Linked DNA regions of Limnospira fusiformis SAG 85.79. The protein of the gene in region 2 interacts with the protein of the main gene of each other region in a pairwise test. Links are inferred from orthologs where the notes say so. Each region holds a gene or a part of one and is shown on either strand. Other genes may lie near its edges.

The links.
Region 1: the proteins of pheT (region 2) and secD interact in binary tests that used the Escherichia coli proteins (3 or more experiments, as listed by UniProt). The link is inferred for Limnospira fusiformis SAG 85.79 from one-to-one orthologs.

Annotation. Positions count from the first base shown.
Region 1 is NZ_CP051185.1:5,287,260-5,298,566, forward strand. The notes cover bases 7,622-10,483. They hold secD (protein translocase subunit SecD), read left to right. Parts: upstream 7,622-8,287; coding sequence 8,288-9,679; downstream 9,680-10,483. Other genes in these bases: HFV01_RS24715 (alpha-ketoacid dehydrogenase subunit beta), read left to right, coding at 7,622-8,160; secF (protein translocase subunit SecF), read left to right, coding at 9,737-10,483. Also shown: HFV01_RS24690 (PAS domain S-box protein), read right to left, coding at 1-209; HFV01_RS24695 (TIGR02117 family protein), read right to left, coding at 462-1,067; HFV01_RS24700 (hypothetical protein), read right to left, coding at 1,265-1,633; HFV01_RS24710 (adenylate/guanylate cyclase domain-containing protein), read left to right, coding at 2,983-4,605; more of HFV01_RS24715, read left to right, coding at 7,177-7,621; more of secF, read left to right, coding at 10,484-10,729; HFV01_RS24730 (hypothetical protein), read left to right, coding at 10,744-11,142. UniProt on the Escherichia coli protein: Part of the Sec protein translocase complex. Interacts with the SecYEG preprotein conducting channel. SecDF uses the proton motive force (PMF) to complete protein translocation after the ATP-dependent function of SecA.
Region 2 is NZ_CP051185.1:3,083,511-3,095,014, forward strand. Bases 4,984-8,042 are described here. They hold pheT (phenylalanine--tRNA ligase subunit beta), read left to right. Parts: upstream 4,984-5,315; coding sequence 5,316-7,769; downstream 7,770-8,042. Other genes in these bases: HFV01_RS14460 (YciI family protein), read left to right, coding at 7,943-8,042. Also shown: HFV01_RS14430 (glycosyltransferase), read left to right, coding at 1-1,186; NblD family protein, read left to right, coding at 1,266-1,481; HFV01_RS14440 (serine/threonine-protein kinase), read right to left, coding at 1,492-3,138; HFV01_RS14445 (RNA-guided endonuclease InsQ/TnpB family protein), read right to left, coding at 3,232-4,347; HFV01_RS14450 (IS607 family transposase), read right to left, coding at 4,304-4,912; more of HFV01_RS14460, read left to right, coding at 8,043-8,212; HFV01_RS14465 (hypothetical protein), read left to right, coding at 8,323-11,397; HFV01_RS14470 (helicase-related protein), read left to right, coding at 11,432-11,504.

The DNA.
Region 1 (11,307 bases), 2.2 Mb from region 2 along the record:
ACATTAATTTTCTGCTGCTGTAATTTTTGCCTCAGACTGTGATTTTCCTGTTGCAGTTGGACTACATGACGACGTAATTCGGCAAGTTCCCCTTGCAGATGGTTGGTCGGTTCCACTTCTGAATAATCACAATCACAAGAATTATTGGATAAGCTATCGTTAACGGTCAAGTATACACCATTACTGGACCAATTTTCATTGTCGGACATTTGATTTTCCCTTGATGTCATCGGCGACTTAAATTTGCAACCACTTTCTCTAGCATCTGGTCTTGAGGAAATTATAGCTTGAGTCCTGAAAAAATACAGTTTTTCTGAGATAAAACCAAAATATTTTTTTTGCCAAGTATCCCCTGGTGGGGCATCCCCAAATTAATGCCGAGATATACCCGCTAGTTTTAACCAAAACATCATCTTAATCGGACAACATTTAACTTTTATCTACCCTAGGAGGTAGGTAATTTAACAATTGCTTCTAGCTTTCGGGAGTAGCAAAATGGGTAAGCTAGGGTGGCGTGGGGTTTGCACCCGGGCGGTCCGTAATGCTTCTGCTATCCATGTATTGCAATGTCTGAGGAGGGAATAAACACCTTGGGCTTCATAAAAACTGTCTCTGATACCATAACCATAGCCGATTCTGATGGGATTTCCGGCGGAGTCAAGTTTAAAGGAATTTTGCAGAAAATCGACCAATTTTAAGTAATTATCCTCACTGATATTAAGGGGTTGTAAATCTTGTGCTACTGGGAGGGTCTGATATACTTGAACTCGCAAAACTGATGGAGTAGGTATAAATAATGCTTTCAGGGCGGTTGTTAATTGTAAATCCGCGAAGGTCGGAGATTCTAGGTAAACTTGGCGATCGCCCCAACCCATGGCTAGATATCGATAATTGCCAGAGGTTTGTCTCCCAACTTCTGATAAGTCGATAAACTGATGCCAGTCAAATACGGAGGTTTCCACTGGCACCAAGATATCTGTATGTAATATATTTCCGGTTATATAAATGGTTATATCACAACTTTTTTGCGAGGGTAAAATCCAGAAATAAGGCAAAAATAATGGCATGATTAAACATATCAAAAATGCCAGGATGGTGATAATTTTATATTTAGCTTTTGCGGGGAATTTTAGCTTAGATATAATCTTCACTGTGAAGGGGTTGATTGAGGGGCAAGGTGATTAAGGATGGAGGGGCGCGAAAAAGGGGTGCGAGTAAATCACACCCCATAATTGTACTGTCCTAAACTGGAATTGAGGTCAAGTTATTTGACAGCAACCACTTCTGATTCGGTGGGCTGTTCGGCTTCGATCGCAGTATTTTCGGTAATGATGTCATCATTAAGATCCAGGGAACCGCCAGGGGCTTCTGGGTGTTGGGTAGAAATAGCCATCCGGCGATAGGCATAAGCCCCACCAGCGGCAGCCAACCCAGCGACACCAGCAATGGCTGCGATCGCTTTATAGTCGGATTTAAAAAGGCTCATATTATGCCAGAAAGAGGTCAACTTAGTAGTTGCAGCCCCTTCATTAGCTTGACCTTTGCTGCTGAACACACAAGCGGTAGTCGCAGTAGCAGTCAAGGAAATGGTGGCGATCGCCATAGCAGATGCTAATACAGAAAGTCGCTTCATGTTGAATCAGTATGATAATAGTGGTCTACAAAACATTAGATAGATATGTTAGCAGCTAATTTTGATTTTGGGTGGTATCAAATTTGGCAAAATCAGAAAAAATCAGTAATTTTACCTTGTTCCACCATGAGAATTTGGCTTTGTTGCAACCACTGATGGTCAAAAGCGCCTAAATGGGTAGTAGTAATCAGAGTTTGAAATCGCTCAGAGATGGCTTGTAGAAGCTGATTTTGGCGATGGGGGTCAAGTTCTGCTAGTACATCGTCCAACAGAAGTAAAGGGGGTTCACCGATGACGGACTCAATGAGTTGCAATTCCGCCAACTTGAGGGCTAAAACCAAAGTCCGCTGCTGACCGGATGATCCATATTGGCGGGCGGGAGTTTGGTTAATGGTAAAAATGACATCATCACGGTGTGGACCCACTAGAGTCAACCCTTGAGAACGTTCGGCGATCGCTCTGGTGCTAATTTTGGTCAAAAATGCCTGTTGTACCTGTTCAGGAGGCCACCGAGACCACCTCTGTTGTTGTTTAGAAGGGGGTTCAATGTTAGGCTGATAGGTGATATTCAGGGTTTCCCTACTGCCACTAATACTTTGATGCCACATCCGCGCTAAAGGTTCGAGCCTTTCAATAACGCGATCAGCGGCGACGGAGTACCCGCGCCCCAGCCACTGCCAATTGAGCATCCCAAACGGCTAATTCTTCCGGGGTAGTTCCTGCCATGGGTCCCCGTTTTAACAAAGCATTACGTTGTCGCAACACCCGGTTATATTGATCTAACATATAGGCATAAACTGGTTCTAGTTGAATCAGAAGCCGATCAAGCCAGTGGCGGCGTTCAGCGGGACTACCGCGCACAAGATCCAAATCCAGACTAGAAAACTGGACAACATTAAGGATACTGAGAAAATCAAGATGACGTTTGACCGATTGACCATTGATGGCAACTGTTCGGCGACCTTGACTCCTCAAAGTCAAAGCCAGGTCAAGTGTACCACTATCACGCTCAAGGGTAGCAGTAATTTGGGCGATCGCATGATTGTCCAAAACCAGATCGCGATCGCGGTTAACCCGATGACTTTTGAGGGTAGACAGCAATTCGACGGCTTCGAGTAGATTGGATTTGCCTTGAGCGTTGTTGCCCACTAAAATAGTTTTGGGAGCATCAAACGCCACGTCTTGAGCTTCGTAGTTGCGAAACTGTCGGAGATGTAGCGTTTTCAGATACATAGAGTCAGGAGAAAAAAAGATCCGGTCTTAATTGTCTCATCTAACCAGATAAATTCTTTCTGCTGCCACATCAGGGACGATCTTCACTATGTTATCTTAACTAAACTTGAGCAAACGTGCCATATCTAATCTATAACCCCGATACATCGAGTCCGGTCACTTATGAGTTAATGCGCGGTGTCAATACCATCGGGCGTAGCCGGGATAATACTATCTGTATTACAGATATGAGTCTGTCCCGACAACACGCCGTGATTGAGGTTCAGGACAACCGGGTAACTGTGAGCGATCGCAACAGCAGTAATCATGTGTTTGTCAATGAAGCCATGATCCAAAATTGTCAACTCAAAGATGGAGATGTACTCCGCTTAGGGAGGGTGGTGTTAAAATTTGTCGCCTCCGGTGTCACCTCCTCCCAAAAGTCTCCCCGTATTGAGCGATCGCCCACGGCTGTAGTTACCCAGTTTTCTCCCCGTTCAGATATGATTGGGATGCAGGATTTATTGGAACCCGAAGAACGAGATCGTCACTCAGTTCTTAATCTGCGGTCATCCGATACCCATTTACGAGCCGTAGATAAACTCAAAATATTATTAGATGTTAGCCAACAATTATCATCTCCAGAATCCACGAATAAACTACTTGATAAAATCCTAGATTTACTGTTTAAAATTATGGGGGTTGACCGCGCGGCAATTTTATTAGTAAATAACAAAACTAAAGCAATCGAAGAAAAAGCAGTTCGTTATCGTTCTCAAGTGTTAGAGGATGAATATTTTTATAGTAAAAGTATTACTAATACAGTCCTAGAAACTGGGAACGCCATCTTAACTTCAGATGCCCATGTAGACGAGCGTTTTCAGGATTGCGAGTCAATTATTTACCAGGGTATTCATGCTTCCGTGTGCGTTCCTCTCAAACCCAGAGACAAAGTAATTGGGGTTTTATATGTAGATAATCTATCGATGTCTGATGTTTATTCTAATGAAGATGTGGAGTTTTTAAGCACTTTAGCCAATCAAGCGGCTATTGCGATCGACAACGCCGAACTGCGCAAAAAAATGCAGGAAGAAGCGGTAATGCGTAACAAACTAGAGCAATTTTTTGCTCCGGCGGTGAGTCGCAAACTACGGGAAGAAGGCAAACTAGAAATTATCGAAGCTGAAGTTACCGCCTTATTTTCTGATATTACTCGCTTTACGCAAATGTCTTCTCGCCTGGAACCCCGCCAAGTAATATCTATGTTGAATGAATACTTTAAAGTCATGGTAGAGGATATTGTTTTCCCCTATCAAGGAACCTTAGAAAAATATATCGGTGATGCTTTAGTAGCCGTTTGGGGCGCTCCCTACGCCCGCAAAGATGATGTGGAAAGAGCAGTTAAAGCAGCCATTGATATGCAATGGGCTGTCCGCCGCATGAACGATCGCTGGACTAAGGATTATGCGGAACCTTTGCAAATTCACATAGGCTTAAATACCGGACTCGTAGCGGCCGGAAATATAGGTTCTGAGCGATTAATTCAATACGCCCATATTGGTGATACTATGAACGTTGCCAGCCGCATTTGTAGTGCCGCCCAAGCCGGAGAAATTATGATTTCGGCAAGTACATTTAAGCAACTGGGCGACCATAGTTTCCCCCTGGAAAAAATGCCCCATATTCGAGTGAAAGGTAAGGATCAAGCCCTCCAGCTTTACCGTCTTCATTGGGAAGAAGTTCATACCATTTCCCTATAATCTGGCGACTATTACCCGTTGATATGACCGGGGACGAACTCACAAAGCGCCTATATCCCCCCTATTAGGGCGATCGCTTTCAGTGGGCTGGTGGGAATCGTGGGTTAGGGCGATCGCTTTCAGTGGGCTGGTGGGAATCGTGGGTTAGGGCGGGTGCAGCTAGTTGGCTGGTTTCTCCCGTGGCTGCTCTAGCACCCGCCCCTACTGGCGGTGGGAATCGTGGGTTAGGGCGATCGCTTTCAGTGGGCTGGTTTCTCCCGTGGCTGCTCTAGCACCCGCCCCTACTGGCCGTGGGAATCGTGGGTTAGGGCGGGTGCAGCTAGTTGGCTGGTTTCTCCCGTGGCTGCTCTAGCACCCGCCCCTACTGGCCGTGGGAATCGTGGGTTAGGGCGATCGCTTTCAGTGGGCTGGTTTCTCCCGTGGCTGCTCTAGCACCCGCCCCTACTGGCCGTGGGAATCGTGGGTTAGGGCGGGTGCAGCTAGTTGGCTGGTTTCTCCCGTGGCTGCTCTAGCACCCGCCCCTACTGGCCGTGGGAATCGTGGGTTAGGGCGGGTGCAGCTAGTGGGCTGGTTTCTCCCGTGGCTGCTCTAGCACCCGCCCCTACTGGCGGTGGGAATCGTGGGTTAGGGCGATCGCTTTCAGTGGGCTGGTTTCTCCCGTGGCTGCTCTAGCACCCGCCCCTACTGGCCGTGGGAATCGTGGGTTAGGGCGGGTGCAGCTAGTGGGCTGGTTTCTCCCGTGGCTGCTCTAGCACCCGCCCCTACTGGCGGTGGGAATCGTGGGTTAGGGCGGGTGCAGCTAGTGGGCTGGTTTCTCCCGTGGCTGCTCTAGCACCCGCCCCTACTGGCCGTGGGAATCGTGGGTTAGGGCGGGTGCAGCTAGTTGGCTGGTTTCTCCCGTGGCTGCTCTAGCACCCGCCCCTACTGGCGGTGGGAATCGTGGGTTAGGGCGGGTGCAGCTAGTTGGCTGGTTTCTCCCGTGGCTGCTCTAGCACCCGCCCCTACTGGCGGTGGGAATCGTGGGTTAGGGCGGGTGCAGCTAGTGGGCTGGTTTCTCCCGTGGCTGCTCTAGCACCCGCCCCTACTGGCGGTGGGAATCGTGGGTTAGGGCGGGTGCAGCTAGTTGGCTGGTTTCTCCCGTGGCTGCTCTAGCACCCGCCCCTACTGGCCGTGGGAATCGTGGGTTAGGGTTAGGGTTAGGTTAGGGCGATCGCTTTCAGTGGGCTGGTTTCTCCCGTGGCTGCTCTAGCACCCGCCCCTACTGGCCGTGGGAATCGTGGGTTAGGGCGGGTGCAGCTAGTTGGCTGGTTTCTCCCGTGGCTGCTCTAGCACCCGCCCCTACTGGCGGTGGGAATCGTGGGTTAGGTTTAGGGTTAGGTTAGGGCGGGTGCAGCTAGTTGGCTGGTTTCTCCCGTGGCTGCTCTAGCACCCGCCCCTACTGGCCGTGGGAATCGTGGGTTAGGGCGGGTGCAGCTAGTGGGCTGGTTTCTCCCGTGGCTGCTCTAGCACCCGCCCCTACTGGTCGTGGGAATCGTGGGTTAGGGCGGGTGCAGCTAGTGGGCTGGTTTCTCCCGTGGCTGCTCTAGCACCCGCCCCTACTGGCCGTGGGAATCGTGGGTTAGGGCGGGTGCAGCTAGTGGGCTGGTTTCTCCCGTGGCTGCTCTAGCACCCGCCCCTACTGGCGGTGGGAATCGTGGGTTAGGGCGGGTGCAGCTAGTGGGCTGGTTTCTCCCGTGGCTGCTCTAGCACCCGCCCCTACTGGCGGTGGGAATCGTGGGTTAGGGCGGGTGCAGCTAGTTGGCTGGTTTCTCCCGTGGCTGCTCTAGCACCCGCCCCTACTGGCGGTGGGAATCGTGGGTTAGGGCGATCGCTTTCAGTGGGCTGGTTTCTCCCGTGGCTGCTCTAGCACCCGCCCCTACTGGCGGTGGGAATCGTGGGTTAGGGCGGGTGCAGCTAGTTGGCTGGTTTCTCCCGTGGCTGCTCTAGCACCCGCCCCTACTGGCGGTGGGAATCGTGGGTTAGGGCGGGTGCAGCTAGTTGGCTGGTTTCTCCCGTGGCTGCTCTAGCACCCGCCCCTACTGGCGGTGGGAATCGTGGGTTAGGGCGGGTGCAGCTAGTGGGCTGGTTTCTCCCGTGGCTGCTCTAGCACCCGCCCCTACTGGCCGTGGGAATCGTGGGTTAGGGCGGGTGCAGCTAGTGGGCTGGTTTCTCCCGTGGCTGCTCTAGCACCCGCCCCTACTGGCCGTGGGAATCGTGGGTTAGGGCGATCGCTTTCAGTGGGCTGGTTTCTCCCGTGGCTGCTCTAGCACCCGCCCCTACTGGCGGTGGGAATCGTGGGTTAGGGCGGGTGCAGCTAGTGGGCTGGTTTCTCCCGTGGCTGCTCTAGCACCCGCCCCTACTGGCCGTGGGAATCGTGGGTTAGGGTTAGGGTTAGGTTAGGGCGATCGCTTTCAGTGGGCTGGTTTCTCCCGTGGCTGCTCTAGCACCCGCCCCTACAGAGTCGCGCCTACTCTATATTTGTGTCGCCTTCCCTGGTTAAAATAATTAATCCACTATACTCGGATAATCTTCATGGCACAGACTCTACTTTTTAATGCACTGCGTCAAGCCACTGACGAAGAAATGGCTCGCGATCCTGCTGTATTGGTTCTAGGGGAAGATGTAGGTCACTATGGTGGTTCCTACAAAGTGACCAAAGACTTGCATAAGAAATATGGGGATCTGCGAGTTCTCGATACCCCCATTGCTGAAAATAGTTTCACAGGGATGGCAGTTGGTGCCGCTATGACCGGACTGCGACCCATAATCGAAGGGATGAACATGGGATTCCTGCTGCTGGCTTTCAACCAAATTGCTAATAATGGTGGAATGCTGCGCTACACTTCCGGGGGTAACTTTAAAATGCCTTTGGTAATTCGTGGACCCGGCGGGGTGGGTCGTCAATTGGGAGCCGAACACTCTCAACGCCTAGAGTCCTATTTCCAAGCGGTTCCGGGTCTAAAAATTGTCGCCTGTTCTACGCCCTATAATGCTAAGGGTCTACTCAAATCGGCAATTCGGGATGATAACCCGGTTTTGTTCTTTGAGCACGTCCTGCTGTATAACCTCAAGGAAGATCTACCGGAAGAGGAATATTTGGTTCCTATTGACCAGGCGGAAATTGTGCGATCGGGTAAAGATGTCACGATTCTTACCTACTCTCGGATGCGCCATCATGTAATGCAGGCGGTTCCGGCTATGGTGAAACAGGGTTTTGACCCAGAGGTGATTGATTTAATTTCCCTCAAGCCTTTAGACCTGAATACCATTGGCGAGTCGATTCGGAAAACTCACCGTGTGATTATTGTGGAAGAGTGCATGAAAACCGGGGGAATTGGGGCGGAACTGACGGCCTCGATTAATGATAATTTCTTTGATGAACTTGATGCTCCTGTGTTGCGGCTTTCCTCCCAGGATATCCCTACCCCCTATAACGGGATGTTGGAAAGGTTGACGATTGTACAGCCGGAACAGGTTCTGGAGGCGGTTCAGAAGATGTTATCCCACCAGGTATAGCTTAATGGGTTCCGCGTCTGGACTTCTGGGTTGAGTTGGGGTGAAGTTCCATGGCTTTCCTGGTAGTTCGGCGTGGGATCGGATTTTAATGATAAAATGAGTCGTTATCCCTGATTTTGAATTCAGTATGCGAAAACAGCGATCGCTCCTTTTCCTGATCTTACTCCTGGTCATCACTTCCCTGATTATTTTGGTCCGGGTTCCTATTCGCCTGGGACTAGACTTGCGGGGTGGTTCTCAACTCACAATTCAGTTGCAAACCTCCGATGATGTGCCACGCATTGATGAGCGGGTTTTGGAGGGGGTTCAGAGTGTCATCGAAAACCGTGTCAACGGTTTGGGTGTTTCTGAGGCTGTGGTGCAAACTGTAGGAGATGATCAGATTCTGGTGCAACTCCCCGGTGTCAGTGACCCAGAACAAGCGGAACGGGTTTTGGGAGGGACGGCTCAGTTGGATTTCCGGGAGCAAAGACCGGGGACTGAGGGAGAGCTTTTTGCGGAAATACAGGTTAATCGAGCATTAGATGCTGATTTAAGACAGGCGATCGCCACCGGAGACGATGATAGACTCGAACAACTCCTCCAACAACTCAATGAAAGTAATCAGGCGATCGCCTCATTCTATAAAGAACCCATAATTCGCGGCCAGCAGCTACAAGATGCCTTCCCCCAACCCACTCAAGGGGGGAATGGTTGGGAAATTGTCCTGCGCTTTAATAGTGAAGGCGGCAGAAATTTTGCTGAACTTACCAAAAACTTAGCCGGGACAGGACGCACCATTGGCATCTTTTTAGATGACAGTCTGTTAAGTTCTCCCACCGTTTCCGTGGAATTTGCCGATACCGGAATTACCGGGGGAAGTGCCGTAATTACCGGCAATTTTAGCGCCGCCGAAGCTAATGATCTCGCCGTACAATTGCGAGGGGGAGCGCTTCCGGTTCCGGTGGAAATTGTCGAAAACCGCACCGTCGGTGCAACTCTGGGACGTGATAGCATTCAGCGCAGTATTTATGCCGGCAGTGGCGGCTTGATTTTGGTGCTAATTTTTATGGTGGCTTATTATCGCCTACCAGGAGCGATCGCTGATGTGGCTTTGGTGGTTTACGCCTTATTTACCCTAGCCATTTTTGCCCTCTTGGGAGTTACCCTTACCCTACCGGGAATTGCTGGGTTTATCCTTAGTATCGGTATGGCTGTTGATGCTAACGTCCTGATTTTTGAACGCACCCGGGAAGAACTCCGAGCCGGAAAAACCCTCTATCGTTCCGTCGAGTCTGGTTTTTATCGGGCTTTTGGCAGTATCCTGGATGGAAATGTTACCACTGGTATTGCTTGTGCCGCTCTGTTCTGGCTGGGAACTGGACTGGTGAAGGGATTTGCCCTTACCCTCGGTTTGGGGGTGGCTGTGAGTATGTTTACCGCTGTTACCTTTAGCCGCACTCTCATGTTTACCGTGATTAGTTTACCTGAGTTCCGCAAGCCTGAATTGTTTTGTCCAAATCTCCCTAAGACTAATTAGGTTTGATGGTTTTCTCAACTCTTGTGTTGCCCCTAAATTATGGCTTGATCTGAAACTATGACTTTTAGTGTGACAAAACGGCGATCGCTTTGGTGGATGATTTCGGCGGCGGTTATCCTCGCCGGAATAGTGGCGATGTTAATTTCCTGGACTAATCCTGATATTGGCTCACCCATACGCCCCGGACTAGACTTTGTGGGAGGAACTCGCCTCCAGTTGGAACTTGATTGCACTGTTCCCGGTAATTGTGATGGCCCCATTGAGATTGACCAGGTGCGGGAAGTTTTGCAGGCTCAGGACTTGGGTAGCAGTTCCATTCAACTTTTGGATAAAGACCCCATTCAACGCGATCGCCAAATTGTTTCCGTTCGCACTAAAAACCTCAATGTTGATGAACGAACTCAGCTAGAAGCCGCCTTGCGAGAGGCGATCGGAGTTTTTGACCCCCTCGCTACCCAAATCGACACCGTGGGACCAACTCTCGGCCGTCAAATCTTTATTTCTGGACTCCAAGCCTTACTCGTCGCTTTCGCCGGAATTACCGTCTATCTAACTTTCCGGTTCCAGTTTGACTATGCAGTATTTGCATTTGTCGCCCTATTCCATGATGTTTTTCTGACTATGGGGATATTCTCCATTTTCGGTCTGGTTTTTGGCTTAGAAGCCGATACCCTATTTTTAGTAGCCCTCTTGACAATTATCGGGTTTTCTGTTAATGACACCGTGGTAATTTACGATCGCATCCGGGAAATCTTGAAACAAATGCCCGACGCTTCTACCGGGGAAGTCGTTGATAATGCCGTTAACCAAACCTTGGCGCGCTCTATCAATACCACAGTTACCACCATCCTACCCCTGTTTTGCATTTTCCTGTTTGGCGGGGAAACTCTCAAATATTTTGCCCTCACCCTGATTATAGGTTTTATTGCAGGTTCCTACTCTAGTATTTTTATTGCTAGTACCCTCCTGGGTTGGTGGCGCGATCGCAAAGCGTCTAAGTCAACCATCGTCCCTAATGATGAACCTCAGCCAGTGTCTAGGGAAAAATAAATAATTACAGTCCCATGTCCTATCCTGAACCCTCATTAGATGATCCAGTCCTGAAAACTCAAATGAAACGACTCCATGAGTTGATAATTTGGAGTCGCTGGCTGGTGATTATCCTATTATGGTTGGTTATTGGCTCACTGAGTTTGTGGGGAATGCGATCGGACATTTCCCTACTCATGGAACATTTTACCTGGGCTACAGTCCGCCACGGCCTATTTCATAATCGCCTATCTGCGATCGGTTTAGGTATATGTGTAGGCATGACTACCAGCACCTTACTTTGGCAAAGTCGCAACATTCTTATGGGTTTCCCCCTTCGTTATCGCCAACGCCTAGAAAGACAAGTCCTCAAAATTCGCCAACAGGGTTCGACTCATCCCCTGTGGCGGTGGGTAATTAATAATTATAAATAATTAGCCTCCATAACTGAGCAGATCAGCTACCACTAGAAGACTCTCTGAGAATTATCTGCCATAAGTTTGTATAAATTATTACAATTAACCCTTTATGTCAAGTTATGCTTCAGTTGGTTAAGAGATTTGTAAATCATGTGAAATCTTGTGTAATTTGATGTTTGA
Region 2 (11,504 bases):
TGATTTGGATAGCTGGACTTATGAGATTGACAAAAGCCAACCATCAAGATTTAATACTGTCAGCTTTTATGTAGTGTTACCGCCAGTTTTTTATGAGGGGAGATTTATCAAAGGATTTTATTATAGTGAGTCGGTGGATTTGCTGAATCATGTCTTGCCGAATTTATCCCGTTATTTCTTCTCGTTGGCTTACTCGATGTGGTGTTCCTATCCTTGGTCACAAACGGCTGATGCCTATTCCTGTTTGTATAATAACCGCGATCGCGCCCGGTGGTTTTTCCGAAATAATCCCGTTGATAAAGTGTTGATGACTTGCTACAATTCGGACTTTATTAATGAGTATATTATCGCCCCGAAACCCATAGAGACAAAAGATATTGATTTGCTTTGTGTTTCTCGGATTGCTCCCGAAAAGAATTTGCCGATGATTGCTAGGGGTTTAAAAGTGTATCGGCAAAAATATCAACACCACATTAAACTCTCTTTAATTGCTGGCGATCGCCACCTAGACTTTAATAACTTTGATAATAATGATGAGATTACCCGGAAAATTTTGGCAGAAATCACGTCAATACTAGGGAATCCCTGGGATTATATTAATTTTATCAAGTATGCCAACAATTATCAAGAAATGCCAGCATATTATTCACGGTCAAGGGCTTATATTTTGGGGTCATTATTAGAGGGTAAAAATCGCAGCCTGAGTGAGGCGATGAGTTGCAATATTCCGGTGATTTGTTTTGAGGAGTTTAATCAATACGCGAGGGGAAGCGATCGCCTTTTTCCCGAAGCGGCGGGTTTATGCGCCCAATTTGACCCCGAATCCCTAGCAGATACCATTCATCAAGTCTTAGCAAATCCGGGATTATTTAAACCCCGATTAAGCTATTTAAAACATCGAGGGAGAAAGAACTTTTTTAATACCTGTCTGACCGCCTTTCCCTATTATCAACAATCCATTCCCGACTACCACCATAACTCACCTTTTCATAGTCTGTGGCTAGATTTAGCCATTCAGGACAACTATCAAATGAGTCTATATGATTTCCTCTATGGACGATCTGAATATTCCCATCTCAGAGGTCTGGTGAATATTTATAAACATCTCAATCAGTGGTTAGGCTGGCTACAGAGTCAAATAAATCGGAAATACCCCGGAATTTTGACCAATAAGCAACCGGGTTGATTTGGTAAAAGGGGCTTGCCAAATTGCTCCGATTGTGATATAATGTGCTGGCTTGACCCAAAAGATATGGTTAGATAATATGACTAACGAACCATCCCAGGTCTGCCCAATTTGTGGCGTAAAAATTGTGAAAGCACCCGGAGGCGATCGTGTTTTATTCTCAGTAGGAGCGCCCGGAACCAGAGCCAGATTATGGGCGCGGGTGTGTCAGTTTGTGAAAAAACCAGGCTGCATAAATTCCGACCCCGCATTAATTGGTGAAACCAAACCCACAGACCCCTATCGACCGCAATAAATAGCCACTTTTACCAAAAGCAAAATTTGCGTTTTCCATTAGGCAAAATAGTCCGCCAGTTAGTGCGTGCTAAAGCCAACTGTTCATCCCCCACCATACAACCTCTAAGATTAGCACCGCATAAATTAGCACCTCGCAAATTAGCGCGAGTCAAATATGCACCCTGCAAATTAGCACCTCTCAAATCCGCCTTTTCCAGATTAGCGGTACTCAGATAGGCATTTTCCAGATTAGCATTTTTGAGTTTAGCCTGAGTCAATCGTGCGCGGCCAAAATTAGCATCTCTCAAGTCAGCATTTTGAAAATTAATATTACTAAGTCGCGCCTGATAGAAATTAGCACCTCTCCATTTTCCCCCGGACAAATTTAAGCCACTCAATTCACAATCGCCAAAATCTCGGTGTCCCTGACTAAAAGCACTACGGAAATTATTTTCATTCCAATTATGGGAAGTAGAAGTTACGGTTTTCTGAGATAAGCCATCACTATGAATCGCAGTTACGGGAGCTCCCCGAGTAGCACTTAATCCCCCCCGGACAGGTCGTTTAGGGGTAGAGATTTCAGTCATTTCCTGTCGTTTTTTGCGTTCTCGGCGTTCCCGAATCAATTTCACTTCCCTTTGGGGAGCAGTCATCATTATGGAGGTTTTATCATCGTTATAAATAGTTTGTTCTTCGGGTGGTTCTGGTTTGGGTTCAGGTGTGAATTCTGTAACTATAGGCTGAACGGACATATTAGCAGATAAATCATCTTCTGCATCATCCTGATGATCAAGAGCATATAAAACATCTTTGGCGGACTGGTAACGCTGATAAACGGACACCGCCAACATTCTTTCTAAGACCAAACCAAAAGCATCACTGACATGGGTATGTTCTCGCCAGTGAACTTCCCCGGTGGTGGGGTTATGTTCCAAAGCGCTGGGAGATTTCCCGGTCAGTAAATAAATACAAGTCATTCCCACCGCATAAATATCACTAGCATAAACAGGTCGTAAAGACATCTGTTCCATGGGAGCAAATCCCGAAGTTCCAATGGCAAAATTAGTAAAAGCGGTTTCTCCAGTTCCCATCATGGTGGCTTGATTTACTTTATCCTTAACCGCGCCAAAATCAATGAGAACTAAACGATTATCCTGACGGCGACGAATGATATTAGCGGGTTTAATATCCCGGTGAATGACCTCTTGAGAATGGATATAATCGAGTAGTGGTAAAATATCCCGCAGAAACTCCTGAGTTTGTGCTTCGGTATAAGGTCCATTGGCTCTAACTTCTTGTTTGAGGGTCAAACCATCAACAAATTCTTGGACTAAATAAAACTGTTTTTTCCCGACAAAGTAATCTAAAAGACGGGGAATTTGGGGATGATCACCAATTTTCCCCAGAGTTTTCGCCTCCCGCTGAAAAAGCTGTTGTGCCATTTCCAGGACTTTTTTAGAAGTGGCAGAAGGTCGCAATTGCTTAACTACACAAGCAGGATAGCCGGGAAGGGATAAATCCCGCGCTAGAAATGTGGCCCCAAAACCCCCCTTACCAATGGGTTTAACGACTAGGTAGCGATTTCGTAGCCGTAGCCGGGAACCACAAGCCTGACACTTGACAGCCTCGTTAGGGTTTTCGGGATTAGGACAACTGGGATTGGTACAGTAACTCATGGCGGTTGGAGATAACTCAATTTAAGATTAACGTCAGACCGCGAATTCGTGTAAGTAGCTATGTATATAGCAAGGCACAGGGAACTGATACATTTACGCGACATTTATCCGGCTATTGCCTGACAATGCGACGATAGCACTATTACCCGTTAAGGTAACAGAGGCGGTATCCCGCAAAGCTTTTAGAAAGATTCCAAAAGCACCGTTCCAGTCCCTGGGTAGAGTGAACCCACACTCCGGACATCGGAACACTTTTGAGCCACCTAGCTGGGAATGCACATGACCACAGTGAGTACAGGTTTTGCTGGTGTATTCTTCCGTCACATCTACAACTGTGGTTCCAGTTATCTCGGCTTGATGTCTCAGGGTTAGTTTGAATCGATAATGCGCCCATGTCAGCATGGCGCGGGCAGTCTTGGATTTGATTTTCCGCTTGGCTTTGGCAACCATGTTGGAAGTCTCGAAGGTCGGCAGAAAAATTATGCTGTAGTTGTGAGTCAAGTAGTGAGCAATTTGTTTGTGGGCTTCATCAACTAGATTGCGGATTTTGGTTCTCATTCGTTGAGCCGCTTGCCTCATCCGTCGCCTCCTTGAACGACAGGGTTCCTTGGCGATTCGGCTCATCAAATCATCCAAATGTTGACATAGCCTAGTAATGCGTCCAATATTCCCGGAGCCAAATTCCAGAAACCGAGAGCCATCAAACCCAGTTATGAAAGTTCGCACACCCGGGTCTAATGCAATTACGCCATTCGCTTCAGTTGGGGTAACGGCAACTGGTTCAGGGAAAATCGCAAACCATCGACCTTTGGTAAACACCAACTGAGTCCCTTGCCCGCAAGTTTTAGGGATGGGTTCGGAAACCATGAAAGTTAATCCTTTCGTGAGTCTTGGATACCAACTCCCTGAAGAGAAATTAGTATTATTGAACTTAATCCCTTGAGAGCTGTCACGACAACTTCTAAACCTGGCATCAGGACTGGCGGTCAAAGCCTGATAGGCATCAAAGATGGCATTTTGCCGAATGTGGCAGGGTGTTTCTTTGACCCATTCGGGTAAGTCACTCTGCATCACTTTATTGCGTAACTTTAACTTGCTTAGTCGTTTACCACTCCGGGATAATGCAATTGCTTGGTTGTAGCAATACCGACAAGCAGCCAGCCATTTACGCCAGACTTGATTTAGCTCGGGGCTGGGGTAAATCCGGATCTTCTTTGACCTGAGTTTTGTATTTACTCCGTCCGTATAATCTGGAGCTAAAGCAGTGGAGGATGGCGAGGATGTCCTCAACCATTTGTCGTTCTGGACTGAGACTTGTCTGGTTGAGAACCATGAGTTGGCACCTGTTTTGCTCACAGAGCCATCGAAACCAGTCAAATCCAAATCTGGCCAATCGGTCTTTGTGGGCAACGACAACCATGCGGACATCTCCTGACAAGACTTGTCCCAGTAAGGCCAGCATTTTCTTTCCCTTGAAGTTGAGCCCGCCTCCGATTTCTGAGACGACTTCTGCTTCGGGGTAGAGGTTGGACAGTGCGGCCACCTGTCGGTTGAGGTCGGACTGCTGGGCGCGGCTACTAACTCTGGCATAGATAACGACTTTGCGTTTGTCACTGCCTGAAATGGAATCAGAATATGACTCAACGTTGTATCGTCGTTGCCCAGCGGGGGTTCTGATGGTCTCGATTGAGCCATTTTCGTCCCATCTGCGGAGTGTTCTTTCATGGACTCCAAGGATTTTGGCCGCTTCCTTGGGTTTGACATATCTGGCAATAGGTTTATCCTCAACTCTTCTCGCTTATTATACCGTATTGCCCTAAAATGTTAACCTAATTTGAGATTAAATCATGCTCTTAACAGCAGGTCAAAGGATTTGATCTTGGATATTTCAGGAATAATAGTCGATCTCCTCACTCTGTAGACCTAACTACCATTCTAAGACTACCATTCTAAGACAATTAACATGGTGGGTCTGCTCTATCTCTATGTATACCCATTATTGCCTAACTTTCTATGGGAACCTGTAATCAGGGGAATTAACGACTATTATCAACGATCGCAACCCCAAAATCCAGTAATTGCTACCATCATCGGCTAACAGGTCTCCAGAAAAAAGTTTCGCCACTAGGCTAGTTGACTCCTTAGAATGGAGAATCGGACAAAAAAATTGAAGTGATATGCGGATCTCATTAAACTGGTTACGAGAACTGGTAGACATCAGTATCAGTCCCGAACAATTAGCGGAAACCCTGACGGTAGCGGGATTTGAAGTAGAAGATATCGAAGATCGCCGCACTTGGGCCGATGGTGTGGTATTAGGGAAAATCGCGGAAATTGCACCCCACCCTAATGCGGATAAACTGCGAGTCTGTCAGGTAGACATAGGACAAAGCGATCGCCTAAATATCGTTTGTGGGGCCCCTAATGCAGCAGCAGATATGATTGTGGCTGTAGCGACCATTGGGACTTATCTCCCCGCCATTGACCTGAAGCTAAAAAAAACTAAGCTGCGGGGTGTCCCCTCTATGGGAATGATTTGTTCCCTATCAGAATTGGGTTTAGAAAAAGAATCACCAGGTATCCATAACTTTGATTTAGACAACCCTGTGCTGGGAAGTGATGTCCGACCCCTAATCGGACTCGATGACGTGATCCTGGATGTCACAGCTACCGCTAATCGCGCGGACGGGTTGAGTATGGTAGGAATTGCTAGAGAAGTGGCGGCTTTGACTGGCGGGAGTTTGAAAATTCCTGACGCGGCGGGGGTATTAATTGGCGACCAAGACCCAGCAGGTGGGTTGGAAATTGACATTATGGAATCCCAAGCCTGTCCTACCTATATCGGAGGTGCGATCGCCAATGTAAAAATTGCCCCCTCTCCTGATTGGCTAAAACGACGGCTACAGGCGGCGGGAATTCGTCCCATTAACAATGTCGTCGATGTCACCAACTACATTTTACTAGAATGGGGGCAGCCTCTCCACGCTTTCGATCGCGATCGGCTCACTAACCTGACTGGATCTCAAAACCTGACTATCGGGGTGCGTTTTGCTAAGGCTTCTGAGTCTCTCAAAACTCTTGATGGTCAAACCCGCCAGCTACAAGACCAAAATCTGGTGATTACCGCTAATGATCAACCGGTTGCTTTAGCGGGGGTTATGGGAGGCGAGGATACGGAAGTTCACGAGGGGACGACTAATTTAATCCTAGAGGCGGCGGTGTTTTCTCCGGTGGCTATTAGGCGATCGGCGCGTGTTCAGGGTATCCGCACGGAATCGTCTACCCGTTATGAACGCGGCATAAATCAAGCTGAACTGGCTCTGGCTTGCCGTCGTGCTATATTATTAATCTCGGAACTAGCTGGGGGAACTGCTACGGTTCAGAAATCCGCCAGCGGTGCTACCCAAATGCGGATGACTCAGGAAGTTTCCCTGAGTCTCGATCGCCTTAATGCTATTTTAGGACCCCTCAAGCGGGGAGAAGATACGGAGGTGGAGTCCTATTTACAACCCCCAGAGGTTGAAAGTATTTTAACTGCTTTGGGATGTGGTACTAGCCGCCAAGAGGGGGAATCGGTAGTCTGGACGGTGACAGTTCCCCCCTATCGTCAACGGGACTTAGAAAGGGAAATTGACCTGATTGAAGAGGTGGCGCGATTATATGGATATGACCGCTTTTCTGATACTCTTCCGACTCAGAGTGTCCCCGGTTATTTACCACCAGAAGAAGCGGCTAAAAGAGACTTGCGATCGGCTTTTCGCGCTGCTGGTTTGACTGAGTTGATGCACTATTCCCTAGTTAAACAACAAGGGGATAATCAGGTGGTAATTGCTAATCCTCTGTTCGTGGAGTATTCGGCTTTACGAACTGAGATGTTATCTGGGTTAATTGATGCTTTTGTGTTTAACCTGGAAAATGGTAACGGTCCGTTAAATGGGTTGGAAATTGGCCGGATTTTTCGGCGTGATGGAGAAGTTTACCAGGAAGAAGATGCGATCGCTGGGGTGATTGGTGGCGACCCGTCTCAGGGTCGTTGGGTCAACAGTGGCAAGGATAATCCCATGAGTTGGTTTGAGGCTAAAGGTGTGTTAGAATCCGTGTGGGAGCGGTTGTCTTTGTCTGTGGAATATCGCCAAGAATCTGATGTAAAAATGCTTCATCCTGGACGGACGGCTACGTTATGGTTAAATGGCGATCGGCTGGGAATTTTTGGTCAACTACACCCCCAAATTCAACGGGAAAAAGAACTTCCTGAAGCTGTCTATTTATTCGAGTTTCGTCTCCCGGTACTCACGGCTGCTATTACGGCTAAGGATTACTTAAAGCGACCTTTTCAGTCCTATTCTACTTTCCCCGCTAGTGACCGCGACCTGGCCTTTTTTGTGGCGGATTCGGTGTCGGTGGCTGATTTGCAAAAAACCATGATTAAAAATGGTGGTAAAATCCTGGAATCGGTGGATTTATTCGACGAATACCGTGGCAAAAATGTTCCCGAAAATCAGCGAAGTTTGGCTTTTCGTTTGGTTTATCGGGTTGGCGATCGCACCCTTACTGATGAGGACATAGAACCCTTACAGCAAAAAATTAGGGATGCTTTGGTTAAGGAGTTTCAGGTCAGTTTGAGAAGTTAGTTAGTCTCCCTTTATCCCCCCTCCTTCCCTTCTTGGGGGGAGGTTGACTCCTCTTGTCGATAACCACCCACTTCTGAGAATTTCCTCAAAATCACATAGACACCTATTACCATGGCTCTGGTATAATGTGATAATATCTATGGTGGTGATTAGTTGACGACATTGAGAAGGTTATGGCAAAATATATCATGTTGGGTAGCTACTGTGAAGACGTTTTGGCGAAACGGGAACCCTACCGACCAGAACATTTACAGGGTTTAAAGGAACAAAAAGAATCGGGGGTTTTAATTACTATTGGACCCACCAAAGATCTAACTCAGGTTTTGGGGATTTATGAGGCTGAATCAGAGGCGATCGTTCGCGGCTTGGTGGAAGCTGACCCCTACTGGAAAAATGGGATCTGGACTGAGTACAACGTGAAAGAGTGGATTCAAGCATTCTAGTCTATTATCACACATCAATATAGGTGAAGGCAAGCCTCAGTCATCACCTATTTAATCACCCCGATAATTACTAAGGCGATCGCTACTATTATTTATCATCAGGAGTCAACATGAACATTTTAGGAATAGCTGACAGCAACTTAGAACCCGTAGACTACAGCGATATATTAAATAAAATTATCCAGCAAATTACCCAACAACAACCATTCAAAATTTCCAAAAATAAAAATCATCTGATTATCGACCTAGAGACTATTACTGAGCAACTAATTAAACAAAATATTGCTAACCCCATTAGTTCCAAGGGTATCATCAAATCAGCCACAGTTAATTTTAATAGTAATACTCAAAATATATTTAACCAACAAATCAGACAAATTCGGGATTTATTAAAAGACAAGTTACAGGAATTAGCCAGAGATAATAATCACCCAGATATCAACTCTTTAACTCATAGCTTTATCCGAACTTTACAGCAAATCAACAATCAGAAATTCGATTTATATTATAATTTTCCTGCTATCCAAAACGTCAAAACTTCAGAGTTAGAAACACGGGTTAATGAGAATGTGGGTAGTCATTCTATCCTCAAGTTTCATAAACTGACAATTTCCGTAAGAAACATCAATCAATTTACCCAAGATTTAAAACAGGGACTCCGTAACTATATTGAGGAAAAACTGGACCAAGAATCCAGCGAGGATGTAGAAGATACTCTGGAAATCCTAGATAATTTAACTAATGATAAATCTTCTGATTTTTATAAATTACAGAAAGTAGTCGATAGCGAATCCCTAGGGAAACTCAAAAAACACGCTAAAATCTGCTATTTAGAATATTTAGCCGCCAATTTAGCCACTAATAATAATCCCGATTTAGTTTATTTACAGGATTTAATTCGGCGACTAAAAGATATGGTGGCTTATATTTATGACCATGACAAACAGGATGGAGATTATCGAGTTAGTTATGGTGGAGAAACCATTAATTATCGGGATTGGTTTTCCCGGTCAGAGGTGTTTGACTCTCTCCCCATTATTCCGATAATTAGCGAGAGTTTAGGGGAAACCACCAGTCCAGACGGAAGCGAGAGAACCTTTACTTTTGGCTTAAAACTTAAATTTAACAACCCGGTTCAAGCTAGGGGAGGTAAACCAGCATTTGACTATCATCTTGATACGATTAATCCTGATAAAGCCGAAGCAAAAAAACCAGAATTTTATCAGGAATCTCTGTATTATCAAAAGGTCTTGAAATTAGCTTTTGTCTATTATTTTGCATTTGCGACTCACAGTAATCCTGACCAAGAAGATTATGATCCACAATCGGAACTAACTTATAATGTTCGCGAGAGTTTTGAGACCTATTTTTTGCCAATTTTTCAGGGTACAGATGAAGATAAAAAGTCTAATTTTTTGCAGCGTGTCATTAAAGGATTTTACAAATATAAAGTATTAAAAAAAATTAATATACTCAAATCGCTACTTCATCATTGTCTTAAACAATCCACTATTTTAGAACCCCAAAATTTTCCGATTAAAATTGGCATATATAAGGGTATATTAGAATCAGATATTGATAAAATTAGCAATGGTTTGTTTTTTAATCATCTAGTAGAAAGCAATACCAAAGAGTGTCTTCAGTACATTACTATTGGCGATTCTAGTCCCGACACGGGAATATTTTGTCAACTTCCGGGTAATCTGAAAATCGAAGATATCCGCTATTATCAGACATCAGAAAATCAGCAATTTACCATCAATTATCATGGGATTGATAAAATTCAAAAATGTCTTCCGGTTTTCTTCCTTCCTAAAAGTAACCCAAATAGCCAACAAACAGAACAAATTTTTAGCAATATTCCAGGAATTATTTTTCACTACAATAAAGAATCCTTAAATAAGGAGCATGATAATTCTTCGGTACAGAGTTTTATTTATCGGTTTACCATGTCTCTGCTGATTTATATCATTTTGCTGATAATTCTGGAAGGTTGGGGACTGGTATTTTTACCAATTTTTCGACTTCATGAAGGTAGCGAAAATAAACCTTTTGAATCAGAGAAGTTTATGGCTAATTTATCGAAAGTAATTAGTCATTTATTGAATAATAAATATCGCGCCAATTCTCAAGGGTTGCGGATTAAAAATCTGACCCAAAGTTTTACCAAGGGAAATGCTTTGGGTTCGTTATATTCGGTATTACCGCGCAAGTTTATCCTAGATCAATCTGCTAATCGTCCCAGTTTCTCCCTGGATAAATTGGCTTTAATTGTGGTTTCTAGTGTTGAAAGTGATGGTTTATTCAAAGGCGATCGCCAAGACCGGATTTCTACTGTATTCGGTGAAGCGATCGGAATTAGGAAGCAGTCAGAGAATCAAATTGTCGTACAGTTATTAAAAACCTTTTCGGAAAATTATCTCTCTCGCAATTTATATACAGAACCCTCAATTTTAATTGATGTGGTAGATTATCTTTACAAGAAATTAGGATATCGTCACTTTTTGTATATAGCCAAAGCGCCATTTACTGATAATTTAAACCTAACCAAACAAGTGGATAATGAAGATGAGTTTTATTTCATGTCACCCACTTTAATTAAATCTCTCCAATCAGGATTACCAGATATTAAAATATATCCGGTTTTCTTTAATAAGTATTATGTCAAAAAAATGAAAACCTTAGACCAGGTTTCCTATAGTCTAAAGGATACTGCTAAATTATTAAACTTGGTAGAGGACCCTAGTAAAAACGTGGTGGTATTTTTTAATCTCTTTAATGGTTTATCTGTGGAAACCAGAAACGAGGACGATCGCTTTTATAATGGGGTGATGTCCTACGCAACTTTATTAAATATCTATCAAGGAGTCCTGGACGATCAGCATATTCGGGAGGGATTGATTCATGATAACTCTCTGAAACAAGACATTCTGCAATATTTGACTTTTTTCCACTTTTACAGATTAGAAAAAAAATTAGTTAGAAACAAGATCCAGATTAAACTAGATCCCTACGATCGCGTTATTGGTGATGATTCTTTACGAAAAAAATCTGTTTTTAATCATATTAATGGAAAAGCCAATTTTAATAGTTTGGCTTTTTTGAGTGAGGTTAACTCGATTTTGTATCCCCAGAATCGACGGAGACCCCAATCGGATTCCACCAATAACCTGGTTGATCAATAAGTTGAATAATCACGATAATGATTGAGGTTGACAGATGAAAGTCGCAGAAAATTTCGGAAGATTATTTGAGGTAGGTTTCAATATTGGGATTTTATCAGCGATATCGG